DNA from 3 places in the Leclercia sp. S52 genome. Region 3 is predicted to be linked to each of the others. Evidence: predicted binding sites of a transcription regulator. Region 3 holds the regulator's gene; each other region holds the start of a gene.
What was found. The regulator PhoB, encoded in region 3, activates phosphate uptake and scavenging genes when phosphate is short. The targets are predictions, from matches to a motif close to CTGTCATAAAACTGNCNNAT.

Region 1: a site for PhoB is predicted at 1,915-1,934, ahead of pstS (phosphate ABC transporter substrate-binding protein PstS). Genes of this name have one in related genera too.
Region 2: a site for PhoB is predicted at 2,972-2,991, ahead of glpT (glycerol-3-phosphate transporter). Genes of this name have one in related genera too.

What each region holds. Positions count from the first base shown of each region.
Region 1 covers NZ_CP152474.1:4,909,509-4,914,591, forward strand. The annotation lists gene glmS (glutamine--fructose-6-phosphate transaminase (isomerizing)) at 1-1,731, shown strand, start outside; gene pstS (phosphate ABC transporter substrate-binding protein PstS) at 2,022-3,062, shown strand; partial or broken gene pstC (phosphate ABC transporter permease PstC) at 3,189-4,139, shown strand; gene pstA (phosphate ABC transporter permease PstA) at 4,149-5,039, shown strand.
Region 2 covers NZ_CP152474.1:3,330,681-3,335,763, reverse strand. The annotation lists gene glpC (anaerobic glycerol-3-phosphate dehydrogenase subunit GlpC) at 1-16, opposite strand, end outside; gene glpB (glycerol-3-phosphate dehydrogenase subunit GlpB) at 13-1,230, opposite strand; gene glpA (anaerobic glycerol-3-phosphate dehydrogenase subunit A) at 1,220-2,848, opposite strand; gene glpT (glycerol-3-phosphate transporter) at 3,104-4,456, shown strand; gene glpQ (glycerophosphodiester phosphodiesterase) at 4,468-5,083, shown strand, end outside.
Region 3 covers NZ_CP152474.1:1,021,741-1,026,823, forward strand. The annotation lists partial or broken gene sbcC (exonuclease subunit SbcC) at 1-913, opposite strand, end outside; partial or broken gene sbcD (exonuclease subunit SbcD) at 910-2,116, opposite strand; gene phoB (phosphate response regulator transcription factor PhoB) at 2,311-3,000, shown strand; partial or broken gene phoR (phosphate regulon sensor histidine kinase PhoR) at 3,022-4,318, shown strand; gene brnQ (branched-chain amino acid transporter carrier protein BrnQ) at 4,730-5,083, shown strand, end outside.

The DNA of each region.
Region 1 (5,083 bases), 1.0 Mb from region 3:
CTGGCAGTGGTCGATGCAGAAGGGCACATGACCCGCCTGCGTCGCCTCGGTAAAGTAAACATGCTGTCCCAGGCCGCGGAAGAAACCCCGCTGCACGGTGGCACAGGCATTGCCCATACTCGTTGGGCGACCCACGGTGAACCTTCTGAAGGCAACGCCCACCCGCATGTCTCTGAACACATTGTGGTGGTGCATAACGGCATCATCGAAAACCACGAGCCGCTGCGCGAAATACTCACTGAGCGCGGCTATACCTTCGTGTCAGAAACCGACACCGAAGTGATCGCTCACCTGGTTCACTGGGAGCTGGAGCAGGGCGGTACGCTGCGTGAAGCCGTACTGCGTGCAATCCCCCAGCTGCGCGGCGCCTACGGCACCGTGATCATGGACAGCCGTGACCCGTCCACCCTGCTGGCCGCCCGCTCGGGCAGCCCGATGGTGATTGGTCTGGGGATGGGCGAGAACTTTATCGCCTCCGATCAGCTGGCGCTGCTGCCGGTGACCCGCCGCTTTATCTTCATGGAAGAGGGCGACATTGCGGAAGTGACCCGTCGTGACGTGAAGATCTTTGATAAATCGGGTGCGCCGGTTAAACGTCAGGATATCGAATCCAACCTGCAGTACGACGCGGGTGACAAAGGTGCTTACCGTCACTACATGCAGAAAGAGATCTACGAGCAGCCAAACGCCATCAAAAACACCCTGACCGGGCGTATCAGCCACGGTGAGGTGGATCTGAGCGAGCTGGGTGCTAACGCCAACGAGATGCTGGCTAACGTCGAGCATATTCAGATCGTGGCCTGCGGTACCTCTTACAACTCCGGTATGGTCTCCCGCTACTGGTTTGAAGCCCTGGCTGGCGTGCCGTGCGACGTGGAAATCGCCTCTGAATTCCGCTATCGCAAATCGGCCGTACGCCGTAACAGCCTGATGATCACCCTGTCGCAGTCCGGTGAAACCGCCGACACCCTGGCGGCGCTGCGTCTGTCCAAAGAGCTGGGTTACCTTGGTTCGCTGGCGATCTGTAACGTGCCGGGCTCCTCTCTGGTACGTGAATCCGATCTGGCGCTGATGACCAAAGCCGGCACTGAAATCGGTGTGGCCTCCACCAAAGCGTTCACCACCCAGCTGACGGTTCTGCTGATGCTGGTGGCGAAACTGGCCCGTCTGAAAGGCCAGGATGCCTCTGTTGAGCGTGACATCGTACACGGCCTGCAGGCGCTGCCGAGCCGTATTGAGCAGATGCTCTCTCAGGACAAACGCATTGAAGCGCTGGCGGAATCCTTCTCCGACAAGCATCACGCCCTGTTCCTCGGTCGTGGCGATCAGTACCCGATCGCGCTGGAAGGTGCCCTGAAGCTGAAAGAGATCTCCTACATCCACGCGGAAGCCTACGCCGCAGGCGAGCTGAAACACGGCCCGCTGGCGCTGATTGACGCGGATATGCCGGTTATCGTGGTGGCACCTAACAACGAACTGCTGGAAAAACTGAAATCCAACATCGAAGAAGTCCGCGCCCGTGGCGGCGTTCTGTTTGTCTTCGCCGATAAAGATGCCGGTTTCGTCAGCAGCGACAACATGCACATCATCGAGATGCCGCATGTGGAAGAGGTGATTGCGCCGATCTTCTATACCGTACCGCTGCAGCTGCTGGCGTATCACGTCGCGCTGATCAAAGGCACCGACGTTGACCAGCCGCGTAACCTGGCGAAGTCCGTTACCGTAGAGTAATCCCTTCAGGCTCCACCTTCGGGTGGAGCTTTTTTATCCGCGTTTTTTAATGACAAACTGTCATCTTCAGCTAACTTTTTCAGTGTCACAGAAAGAAAATTTTTCTGAAATCTTAGCGTCATAATCATATTTAACCTGCTGATATTTAATATCTATTTTAACTTTCCTAAAGCGAAATTCTCGCTGTCATAAAACTGTCATAATTCGTACATTTATCTGTCACTTCTTTGTCCTATTTTGCTCATCGTAGCCACTAAACAACGATTTACGAAAATCTTGCAGGAGACATTATGAAAGTTATGCGTACCACTGTCGCAACTGTTGTCGCCGCGACCTTATCGATGAGCGCGTTCTCTGTATTTGCAGAGGCAAGCCTGACTGGCGCTGGTGCAACCTTCCCTGCGCCGGTGTATGCCAAATGGGCTGATACCTACCAGAAAGAAACTGGTAACAAGGTGAACTACCAGGGTATCGGCTCCTCCGGTGGCGTTAAACAAATTACCGCGAATACCGTTGATTTCGGTGCATCTGACGCTCCGCTGTCGGATGAGAAACTGACGCAGGAAGGCCTGTTCCAGTTCCCGACCGTTATCGGTGGTGTTGTGCTGGCGGTGAATATCCCTGGCCTGAAGTCCGGCGAGCTGGTACTTGACGGCAAAACCCTGGGCGATATCTACCTCGGCAAAATCAAAAAATGGGATGACGAAGCCATCACCAAACTGAACCCGGGCGTTAAGCTGCCTGCGCAGAACATCGCTGTGGTTCGTCGTGCTGACGGTTCCGGTACCTCCTTCGTCTTCACCAGCTACCTGGCGAAAGTGAACGAAGAGTGGAAATCCAAAGTGGGTTCCGGCTCTACCGTGAACTGGCCAACCGGTCTGGGCGGTAAAGGTAACGACGGTATCGCCGCGTTCGTACAGCGTCTGCCTGGCTCAATCGGCTACGTAGAATACGCTTACGCTAAACAGAACAACCTGGCGTACACCAAGCTGGTTTCTGCTGATGGCAAACCAGTAAGCCCGACCGAAGAGAACTTTGCCAACGCCGCCAAAGGCGCTGACTGGAGCAAATCTTTCGCTCAGGATCTGACTAACCAGAAAGGCGAAGGCGCGTGGCCAATTACCTCCACCACCTTCATCCTGGTGCACAAAGAGCAGAAGAAACCTGAGCAGGGTACTGAAGTGCTGAAGTTCTTCGACTGGGCATACAAAAACGGCAACAAACAGGCTAACGACCTGGATTACGCCAGCCTGCCGGACAGCGTGGTTGAGCAGATTCGTGCTGCATGGAAAACCAACGTGAAAGACAGCAGCGGTAAGGCATTGTATTAATTTAGCATTCTGACGAAAATGGCGGGTGGCGCTGGCGCTTACCCGCCCTACGGTTCCGACTGTAGGCCGGATAAGCGCCAGCGCCATCCGGCGATTTCGTAAACGCGTTCAACAGAAGAGTAATTTATGGCTGCAACCAAGCCTGCATTTAACCCTCCGGGTAAAAAAGGTGACATGATTTTCAGCGCGCTGGTAAAACTGGCTGCGCTGATTGTGCTATTGCTGCTGGGCGGCATCATCGTGTCTCTGATTTTCTCCTCCTGGCCGAGCATCCAGAAATTTGGTTTCTCCTTCCTGTGGACCAAAGAGTGGGATGCCCCGAACGATATCTACGGTGCGCTGGTGCCGATCTACGGCACGCTGGTGACCTCGTTTATCGCCCTGCTGATTGCCGTGCCGGTGAGCTTCGGTATCGCCCTGTTTCTGACGGAACTGGCACCGAACTGGCTGAAGCGTCCGCTGGGTATCGCCATTGAGCTGCTGGCGGCAATTCCCAGTATCGTTTACGGCATGTGGGGCCTGTTTATCTTTGCGCCGCTGTTCGCGACGTACTTCCAGGAGCCGGTAGGCAACGTCCTCTCCGCTATCCCGTTTGTGGGCGCTCTCTTCTCCGGTCCGGCATTCGGTATCGGGATCCTGGCCGCGGGCGTTATCCTCGCCATCATGATTATTCCGTACATCGCAGCGGTAATGCGCGATGTCTTCGAACAGACCCCGGTGATGATGAAAGAGTCGGCCTACGGCATCGGCTGCACCACCTGGGAAGTTATCTGGCGTATCGTCCTGCCGTTCACCAAAAATGGGGTGATTGGCGGCGTCATGCTGGGTCTGGGCCGCGCGCTGGGTGAAACCATGGCCGTGACTTTTATCATCGGTAACACCTACCAGCTCGACAGCGCCTCGCTCTACATGCCGGGCAACAGCATCACCTCGGCGCTGGCTAACGAATTCGCCGAAGCGGAATCGGGCCTGCACGTTGCCGCGCTGATGGAGCTGGGCTTAATTCTGTTTGTTATCACCTTCATCGTTCTGGCGATCTCCAAAGTGATGATCATGCGCCTGGCGAAAAATGAGGGGGGCACGCTAATGGCAACGCTCGAAATGCAAAACACCGTGGAGCTGGCGGAATCACGCCGCAAAATGCAGGCGAAGCGCCGCATGAAGAACCGCCTCGCGTTGACGCTCTCAATGGCGACGATGGCATTCGGTTTGTTCTGGCTGGTCTGGATCCTGTTCTCCACGGTAACCCGCGGTATCGACGGCATGTCGCTGGCGCTGTTCACCGAGATGACTCCACCGCCAAATACCGCAGGCGGCGGTCTGGCAAACGCCCTGGCGGGCAGCGGCCTGCTGATCCTGTGGGCGACCGTGTTCGGTACGCCGCTCGGCATCATGGCGGGGATCTATCTGGCGGAGTACGGCCGTAAATCCTGGATTGCGGAAGTGATCCGCTTCATTAACGATATTCTGCTCTCCGCCCCGTCGATTGTGGTCGGTCTGTTCGTCTACACCATCGTGGTGGCGCAGATGGAGCACTTCTCCGGCTGGGCTGGGGTGATTGCGCTGGCGCTGCTGCAGGTGCCTATCGTCATCCGTACCACCGAGAACATGCTGAAACTGGTGCCGGACAGCCTGCGTGAAGCGGCCTACGCGCTGGGCACGCCGAAGTGGAAGATGATCTCTGCCATCACCCTGAAAGCGTCCATCTCCGGGATCCTGACCGGCGTCCTGCTGGCCGTGGCCCGTATTGCCGGTGAAACCGCACCGCTGCTCTTTACCGCGCTCTCCAACCAGTTCTGGAGCACGGACATGATGCAGCCGATCGCCAACCTGCCGGTCACCATCTTTAAATTTGCGATGAGCCCGTTTGCCGAATGGCAGTCACTGGCCTGGGCCGGGGTACTGATTATTACCCTGTGCGTACTGTTACTGAACATTCTGGCGCGCGTTATTTTCGCGAAGAAGAAACACGGTTAATTATTGACGGCGTGGCACACTGCGGCGCCGGATGAGGAAATGAG
Region 2 (5,083 bases), 2.3 Mb from region 3:
AACGGGTATCGTTCATCGTTCAGCCTCCGTGCGCTGGCTAATCTGCTCTGCCACATACAGCGCCGTGACGGCGCAGACGCCGCCCCCGCATCCCTGGGCGATAGGATCGTATCCGCCCAGCAGCGAGCCGATGGCAAAGAGATTACTGACGGGCTTACCGGAAATCTGCGGGTGTAGCTGGTTATCGACAATCACGCCGAACTGTTGCCAGGGCTGCGGCGAGAAGAAATCACTCTGATACCAGTCCGCGCGGGAGGCGCTTTGCCGGACATCCAGCCCCATAATGGCTTCCCGGATGCCCTCCCGGCTGCTCAGCAGTCCGTTACTGAAGAAACTGCCGCTTGCCAGCACGGTATAGCGGGCACGAAGTGGAATATCATCGTGGTTGCGTGTCCAGACTTCGCTCACCGCGCCGTCCGTCAGGGTAATTTTCTTCACCTCATCCCCCGCCATCCAGACGCCACCCTGGGCAACAAACTGGCGCTGGAGCTGGGTATGCAGGCGAATGCCGGGTACGGAAGGCGGCAGGGTTGGCAGCAGGCCGAGCGTGCAGGGCAGGCGATCCGAGAGCCAGCGCCAGAGTCGGTTGTCGCGTAAGCCAAAGCAGGCGGGCATCAACAGCACGTCGCAGGTTTCGCCGAGCGGCCTGAGCGCGTCATACAGCAGCGACCATTTCTCTTCGTTATCCAGGAAACGGGCGATATTCACCGCGCGAAACTCGCTCGGGTTGTCGCGCAGGACATCCAGCTCGGGCAGCTCTATTTCTGCCGTTTCGGCATTAACCCCCTGGCGACAGAGCGAGGCTGCCGCGAGATGAGGCTGAAAATCAAGAAAACCGCTAATACCCACTACCCGCACGCGCTCGGTACTGAACGGGGCAACGGGCACCTCCTCCGGACTGAGCCAGGCGGAACGCAGGGTGCCGAGCGGCGTGACGCGCTGATGATTTTGCCTGGCGCTCCCCTTAAGACGTGCACCGCAGTCCGCCAGTAGCGCTTCGGTTTCCAGTGCAAAGCGGTCAATATGATGCGCGCCGATCAGGTGATACGGATGCTCGGGCGGCAGTTTATCGCGGTACGTATCGTCCACCAGATCCAGCGATCCTGACGAGAAGTGCAGGGCACTCTGACCCCGGGTGATAATGGCGCAGCGCAGCCCCTTTTTTATGAGTTTGATGCCACAGAGCAGGCCCGCCAGCCCGCCGCCGACTATCACGGTATCAAATTTCATCCTGTTGCTCCTTCTCAAGACCACAAAGCCCCTGGTAGACCCAGCGGGTAAACTCGCTTTCACGCAGGGCATCACCCCAGGCGACAGGCTGAATACCTTTCCAGCGCTCGTTTAAAAAAGCGCTGAGCTGATCGAGCGACTGGGTGGCGGTGGTGGTATGGAATCGTTGCAACAGCCCGGCGGCACGGCAGGCGCACAGCTCGCCCTGGCAGGTCCCCATTCCGACGCGGGTGCGGCGGCGGAGATCGAGCAGGCTCTTGACCGTCAGGTTCTCCACCGCGTACTGCACTTCACCGGCGGTCACGGCTTCGCATTCGCATACCAGGCTGCGGCTCAGCCGGCCTTCGCCCAGCCAGGCCGGCGTCCTGTCGCCATGGCGATAGATGGCCGATCCGCGCAGAGGGGCGGGCAGGGAGATTATTTTTTGTAGCGTCTTCCCGGTGGACTGCCGCGATCCGGGCAGAGGTTGCTCTGCCGTTACGCACGGCTGGGTATTGCCCAGCTTGCGGCAGACGGCATCCGTTGCCCACTCCGCCATCAGACGATAGGTCATCAGCTTGCCGCCGGTGATGGTGATAAACCCGTCCAGACCGTCACGCGCGGTATGGTCGAGCAGCACAATGCCCCGGCTGACGCTACGCCCGCTCGGGTCGTTATCGCTGGCGACCAGCGGACGTACGCCCGCATAGGCGCGCAGGATCCGGGTCTGTGCCATCACCGGGGCCAGTTTTTCCCCTTCGCGCAGCAGGATATCCACCTCTTCGGCGGTCACGCGGTTGTAATCAATCTGGCTGTAGTCCACCTGCGTTGAGGTTGTACCGATTAACGAAATGGTATCGCCGGGGACGAGAATATCGGCATCGGACGGTTTGCGGCAGCGGTTGATCACGTGGTTATTAATGCGGTGGTCGAGGATCAGCAGGGAGCCTTTCGCCGGGAACATGCGAAGCGACAGATCGGCGTATTCCGCAATGCGCTGTCCCCAGATCCCTGCGGCATTGACGACGACGGAGGCAAACAGCTCGCTGTGTTCATTGTATTGCGTGTCAAACACCCGCACGCCGCAGATGCGATGGCCCTCGCGGATGAGTCCGGTTACCTCATGTCCGGTCAGAATGCGCGCCCCATGCTCGCGAGCGTCCAGCATGTTGGCGGCCGTCAGGCGAAAAGGATCAACCGTACCGTCAGGCACTTTTACCGCGCCCGTCAGGGCCGGGTTGACGGAGGGCTCAATGCGACGTGCGAGGGCCGGGTCGATAGCCTCGGCCTGAATCCCCGCCGCACGGCAGGCGGTAATAAAGGTTGACTGAAAGGCGAGATCGTCTTCGGGAAGCGTAATAAACAGACCGTCGGTCGGTTCAATGCAGTGGCGGGCAATACGTCGCAGGATCTGATTTTCGGCGATACATTCGCGCGCGGATTCGCCGTCAGTTACGGCGTAGCGGGCGCCACTGTGAAGCAATCCATGATTGCGGCCGGTAGCGCCTGTCGCGATGTCATGGCGCTCCAGAAGCGTGACGCTTAATCCCCGCAGGGCGCAATCGCGTGCGATGCCGGCACCGGTCGCGCCACCGCCAATGATTATCACATCGCTGTAACGAGGATCGTGAATTGCCATTGTCATCCCTCTGTGTTCGTTTTTTATCATTTAGCCATATAAAAACTGTGGTTTGTTTGATTTCGAACACAAACGAGCGAAATTCGAAAGTGAAACGTGATTTCATGCGCTTTTTTGCGCATTCTGTCATATTTCTGTAACAATCTGTGCGTTGATTCACAGTAACAATCACTGTGATTTCTTAACATCGCGGCCTCTCTGGAGTAGGGGGCAGTTAAACCCCTGTAAATTCAATACCTGGCCACGGAGGCTGTCATGCTCAGTATCTTCAAACCTGCGCCGCATCGGGCGCGTCTGCCAGAGGCAGAAATTGATCCGCTATACCGCCGTCTGCGTTGGCAAATTTTCCTGGGGATCTTCTTCGGGTACGCGGCGTACTACCTTGTGCGTAAAAACTTCGCGCTCGCCATGCCGTATCTGGTGGAGCAGGGCTTTTCGCGTGGCGATCTGGGGTTCGCGCTGTCGGGGATCTCCATCGCCTACGGTTTTTCCAAATTCATTATGGGTTCAGTCTCCGATCGCTCGAATCCGCGCGTGTTCCTGCCGGCCGGTCTGATCCTGGCGGCAGCGGTCATGCTGTTTATGGGCTTTGTACCCTGGGCAACCTCCAGCATTGCCGTCATGTTCGTGCTGCTGTTCCTCTGCGGCTGGTTCCAGGGAATGGGATGGCCGCCGTGCGGACGTACCATGGTGCACTGGTGGTCGCAGAAAGAGCGTGGCGGTATCGTGTCGGTGTGGAACTGCGCGCATAACGTGGGCGGCGGTATTCCGCCTCTGCTGTTCCTGCTGGGGATGGCCTGGTTCAACGACTGGCATGCGGCGCTCTATATGCCTGCCTTTGGTGCCATTGTGGTGGCGATTATTGCCTTCGCCCTGATGCGTGACACACCGCAATCCTGCGGCCTGCCGCCGATTGAAGAGTACAAAAACGACTATCCGGATGATTACAGTGAGAAGCACGAAGAAGAATTGACGGCAAAGCAGATCTTCATGAAGTACGTGCTGCCCAACAAACTGCTGTGGTACATCGCGGTGGCCAACGTGTTCGTGTATCTGCTGCGCTACGGCATTCTTGACTGGTCCCCGACTTACCTGAAAGAGGTGAAGCACTTCGCGCTGGATAAATCTTCCTGGGCCTACTTCCTGTATGAATACGCCGGGATCCCGGGCACCCTGATTTGCGGCTGGATGTCGGACAAGGTGTTTAAAGGTAACCGCGGTGCGACGGGCGTCTTCTTTATGACCCTGGTGACCATCGCGACCGTGGTGTACTGGCTCAACCCGCCGGGCAACCCGGGCGTGGATATGGCCTGCATGATCGTCATCGGCTTCCTGATTTATGGTCCGGTTATGCTGATCGGTCTGCATGCGCTGGAACTGGCACCGAAGAAAGCGGCAGGCACGGCGGCAGGCTTTACCGGTCTGTTCGGCTACCTGGGCGGTTCGGTCGCGGCAAGCGCCATCGTGGGCTATACCGTTGACTTCTTCGGCTGGGACGGCGGCTTTATGGTGATGATCGGCGGTAGCGTGCTGGCGGTACTGCTGCTGATTGTTGTGATGATTGGTGAGAAACGTCACCACGCGGAAGTGCTCGCACGTCGTCAATAAGGAGCATTGCCATGAAATTATCTGCCTTAACAACCGGCCTGCTGCTGGCAGGCCTGATGACCGGTTCCGCGCTGGCGGCCGATAAAATCGTCATCGCCCATCGCGGCGCGAGCGGCTATCTGCCGGAGCATACGCTGCCGGCGAAAGCGATGGCCTATGCGCAGGGTGCCGATTACCTGGAGCAGGATCTGGTAATGACCAGGGACGACCAGCTGGTGGTCCTGCATGACCATTATCTTGACCGCGTGACGGACGTGGCGGAGCGTTTCCCGGACCGCGCCCGCAAAGATGGCCGTTTCTACGCCATTGATTTTACCCTGGCGGAGATCCGCTCCCTGAAGTTTACCGAAGGCTTCGAGATTGAAAACGGCAAGAAGGTGCAGGTCTATCCGGGACGTTTCCCGATGGGCAAATCTGACTTCCGGATCCATACCTTCCAGGAAGAGATTGAGTTTGTTCAGGGGCTGAACCACTCAACCGGTAAAAATATCGGTATCTACCCGGAAATCAAAGCGCCGTGGTTCCACCACCAGGAAGGGAAAGACATTGCCGCGAAGACGCTGGAGGTGCTGAAGCAGTACGGCTACACCAGCAAGAAGGACAAGGTTTATCTGCAGTGTTTTGACG
Region 3 (5,083 bases):
GGGCGATCTGCTCCTGCTGCCGCTCCCACTGCGGGCGCAGGAGGGCGGCGGGCTGGGCCAGATGCAGCTTTTCCAGCTCGGGGGTAGCGTCGGTCAGGGCCTGCTGCGCCTGCTGCTGCGCGGCCATCGACCGCTGCTGTTCGCGCACCAGTTCATCGTGGCGGGTCAGCCAGTGAAACTCTTTCTGCTGTGCTTCCTGTTGAGCCAGCAGCTGTTGTTCTTCGTCAGTAAGTACCTGCAAACCTTGCTGAAGTTGCTGTTGCTGATCGTCGCTGAGCAACACCACGCCGGCGGCCTGAGCTTCGCGTCTCTCCAGCTCGCTGCGCGCCGCTTTGTGTTTTTCAAATACCATCGCTGAGATCTGACCGTAAATTTCGGTGCCGGTCAGCTCCTCCAGCAGCTCGGCGCGCTCTTTCGGCCGGGCGTTGAGGAAGGCGGCAAATTGCCCCTGGGAGAGCAGCATCGAGCGGGTGAAGCGGTCATAGTCCAGCCCGGTCAGCGAGGCAACAAGCTCCAGTTTATCTTTTACTTTATCCGCGAGGATTTTGCCGTCTTCACATTTGGCCAGCTCCACGCGCGGCACCTGCAGGTTGCCGTCCGGCTGATTGCGCGCCCGGTTCTGGCTCCAGAAGGCGCGATAGGCGACCCCTTTCACCTCAAACTCCACCTCCGCCAGACACTCGGCGGTGTCACGGGTCATCAGATCGTTCTGCGATTGCGATACGGTGTTGAGGCGCGGCGTCTCGTGGTAGAGCGCCAGGCAGATGGCATCCAGCAGGGTGGTTTTCCCGGCGCCGGTCGGGCCGGTGATGGCAAACAGGCCGTTGCTGAGAAAAGGCTCGGCGGTAAAGTCAATTTTCCATTCACCCTTGAGCGAGTTGAGGTTTTTCAGACGCAGGCTGAGAATTTTCATGCGTTATCCTCCTCATTATCAAGAGCATGCAGCGCATGGCTGAACAGCTCGTTTAACCGGGCCCGCTGGGCATCGTCGAGGGTCTCCTGCGCCAGGCGGCGCTCAAACACCTCCTCCACCCGCAGCTCGCTGAGGGTTTCACGCAGGCTGTTGGCGAGGAGCTTCTCGCGCAGCTCGCGGCTGCGCCGCACCAGCAGTACCTCCACCGGCAGATCTTCCGTCAGGTGCTGAATTTTACGCTGCATGTCGTGCAGGTACTCCTCGGTGGCAATTTCGATATCCAGCCAGACGGGGGGCGTCTGCTCCACGCCGCGCCACTGCTCCAGCTGGGCCGCGATGGCTGCCAGATCGCCCTTCAGCACCGCCAGCGGTTGGGTGATGGGCACCTCCAGGGAGTCGACGGCGCTGAGCTTACCCTCGTCAAAACTCACCAGATGCACGCATTTGCTTTTGCCGGTTTCATCAAAGCTGAGGGGGATAGGGGGAGCCGCAGTAGCGAATATGGTCGCAGCCGCCAATCTTCTGTGCGCGGTGGATATGGCCCAGCGCAATGTAGTCGGCCGCCGGAAAATGCTGTGCCGGGAAGGCGTCCAGCGTCCCGATATAGATGTCACGCACCGCGTCACTTTTACTGGCACCGACGGTGGTAAGGTGCCCGGTGGCGATAATCGGCAGGACGCTGTCGCCGCGAAGCTGGCAGGCGGCAGTATACTGATCGGCATAATAGTGGGTGATGGCCTCTAACAGCTGCTGCTGTTTCTCGATCCCCGAGAGGCCCGCCTGGCTTTTCATCACGTCGCGAGGGCGTAAGAACGGGATCGGGCAGAGCACCGCGCCGGGCGTCCCGTCGCGTTTGCGCAGAATTTGCGGCCCGTGACCGGCGCTGGCGACCACGGTGGTGTTAAGAAACGCCAGAATTTCACGGGATTCATTCAGCGTGGCCACGGAATCATGGTTGCCGGCCACAATCACCAGATGGCAACCGGTCTTCTGCAGGTTCACCACAAAACGGTTATACAGCTCTCGCGCATAGCTGGGTGGCGATCCGGTGTCGAAGATGTCCCCGGCCACGAGGATGGCGTCGACTTCATGGGATTGTGCCATCTCAAGCAGCCAGTTGAGGAACGCTTCATGTTCGGCGGCGCGGCTTTTACTGTAGAAGTTCTGTCCCAGATGCCAGTCCGAGGTGTGAAGTATGCGCATAACAGATCCGTGGCAAAAAAAAGTAAGCGGGATTATAAACATTCAGGGGAAGGAAGATAACCGCTACAATCAGGGCGGCCAGAAAACAACGGCTTGCCTTTATTGGTGGGCAGGTTTTTCATAAATCTGTCATAAATCTGACGCATAATGACGCCGTATTACAAACATGTAACCTAAATAAGACAGGGCTAAGTATGGCGAGACGTATTCTGGTCGTAGAAGATGAAGCACCCATTCGTGAAATGGTCTGTTTCGTGCTCGAACAAAATGGCTTTCAACCGGTGGAAGCCGAAGATTACGACAGCGCGGTGAATCAGCTCAACGAACCCTGGCCCGATCTGATCCTGCTCGACTGGATGTTGCCCGGCGGCTCTGGTCTGCAATTCATCAAACATATCAAACGTGAAGCCTTAACCCGCGATATTCCGGTAATGATGTTGACGGCCCGCGGCGAAGAGGAAGATCGCGTTCGCGGTCTGGAGACCGGGGCGGATGACTACATCACCAAACCCTTCTCACCGAAAGAGCTGGTGGCGCGTATCAAGGCGGTGATGCGCCGTATTTCACCGATGGCGGTGGAAGAGGTGATCGAGATGCAGGGTCTGAGCCTGGATCCCACTTCGCACCGCGTGATGACCGGTGAAAATCCCCTCGATATGGGACCGACCGAATTCAAACTGCTGCACTTCTTCATGACCCACCCGGAACGCGTCTACAGCCGCGAGCAGTTGCTCAATAATGTGTGGGGAACTAACGTCTATGTTGAAGACCGGACGGTGGATGTTCACATTCGTCGTCTGCGTAAGGCCCTTGAAACCAGCGGTCACGATCGCATGGTACAGACCGTCCGCGGCACGGGTTATCGTTTCTCAACCCGTTTCTGAACAATGACAGGAGTGTGACGCGTGCTGGAACGGCTGTCATGGAAAAGGCTCTGTTTTGAACTGGTACTTTGCTGTATCCCGGCCCTGATCCTCGGGGCCGTTTTCGGTTATTTACCTTGGTTTTTGCTGGCGGCCGTCACCGGACTGCTGATCTGGCACTTCTGGAATCTGCTCCGCCTCTCATGGTGGCTGTGGGTTGACAGAAGTATGACCCCACCGCCGGGAAGCGGCAGCTGGGAACCTCTGCTGTATGGCCTGCACCAGATGCAGATGCGTAATAAAAAACGCCGACGCGAGCTGGGCAGCCTGATCAAACGCTTTCGCAGCGGCGCCGAATCTCTGCCCGATGCGGTGGTGCTCACCACCGAAGAGGGGGGCGATGTTCTGGTGCAACGGACTGGCGCAACAGCTGCTGGGCCTGCGCTGGCCGGACGATAATGGACAGAATATCCTCAACCTGCTGCGCTACCCCGAGTTCGCGCAGTATCTGAAAAAACGCGATTTCACCCGGCCGCATAATCTGGTGCTGAACAACGGTCGCCATCTGGAGATCCGCGTCATGCCTTACAGCGACAAACAGTGGCTGATGGTGGCGCGCGATGTGACGCAAATGCACCAGCTGGAAGGGGCGCGGCGCAACTTCTTCGCTAACGTCAGCCACGAGTTACGCACCCCGCTGACGGTGTTGCAGGGCTATCTGGAGATGATGCAGGAGCAGACGCTCGAGGGCGCGCCGCGGGAAAAAGCCCTCCAGACCATGCGCGAGCAGACGCAGCGCATGGAAGGGCTGGTGAAGCAGCTGCTGACCCTCTCCCGCATTGAGGCCGCGCCAACCCTGGCGCTCAATGAAACCATCGATGTGCCGATGATGCTGCGGATGTTAGAGCGTGAGGCGCAAACCTTAAGCCAGCAGCAGCACCAGATCACCTTCGAGGTGGATAACAGCCTCAAAGTGCGTGGCAGTAACGATGAACTGCGCAGCGCTATCTCCAACCTGGTCTATAACGCGGTGAATCACACTCCGGCGGGCACCCACATTATCGTGCGCTGGCAGCATGCGCCCACGGGGGCGGAGTTCAGCGTGGAGGATGATGGTCCCGGTATTGGCCCGGAGCACATTCCTCGCCTGACCGAGCGTTTTTATCGGGTGGATAAAGCCCGTTCCCGCCAGACGGGCGGCAGCGGTCTGGGACTGGCTATCGTTAAGCACGCCATCAATCACCACGACAGCCGTCTCGATATCGTCAGCACGCCGGGTAAAAGCACGCGTTTCAGTTTCGTGATCCCGGAACGTTTGATTGCCAGTAACAGCGCCTGACAATCCCCCCTGTAATCAGATATTGCCACAGGCCAGCGTAAGCTGGCCTGTTTGCTTTGCAGTCAACCGAAGCGCGGGTAAATTTTATACGCTTGTTGCTTTTTTTGTTCGCATGATTAGCCATGGGTTTTTCTTATAATTGGTGTAATGTTTCAGCTCTGGCTTTCAGGCTGGCATATTGTTCTGGTTTTGCGATCCCATATTGCCTTTAAACGTTATAAGCGTTTAAATTGCCCTCCTGATATCGTCGGACAGACTGTATTTGCGTGGTAAATCGAAAAAATATTCCTGACCACGGCAGCAGGGGAGCATTTCCCGCTGAAATTGCACATTTTTTCCGCTGTTTTGTTCCGCATGGGATAGCGAAAAATTCAACGTTTTCAACACCACATCCACAGGCAGTAAGGTTTTATGACCCATCAATTGAAATCGCGTGACATCATCGCACTGGGCTTTATGACATTTGCGCTGTTCGTTGGCGCTGGCAACATCATCTTCCCACCTATGGTTGGCCTGCAGGCGGGTGAACACGTCTGGACCGCGGCGATCGGCTTTCTGATCACCGCAGTAGGCCTGCCGGTACTGACCGTCGTGGCGCTGGCGAAAGTGGGCGGCGGCGTTGACAGCCTCAGCGCGCCTATTGGTAAAGTGGCCGGGGTCATGCTGGCCGTGGTCTGCTATCTGGCGATTGGTCCGCTGTTCGCCACCCCGCGTACCGCGACCGTCTCCTTCGAAGTGGGGATTGCCCCGCTGACCGGCGATGGC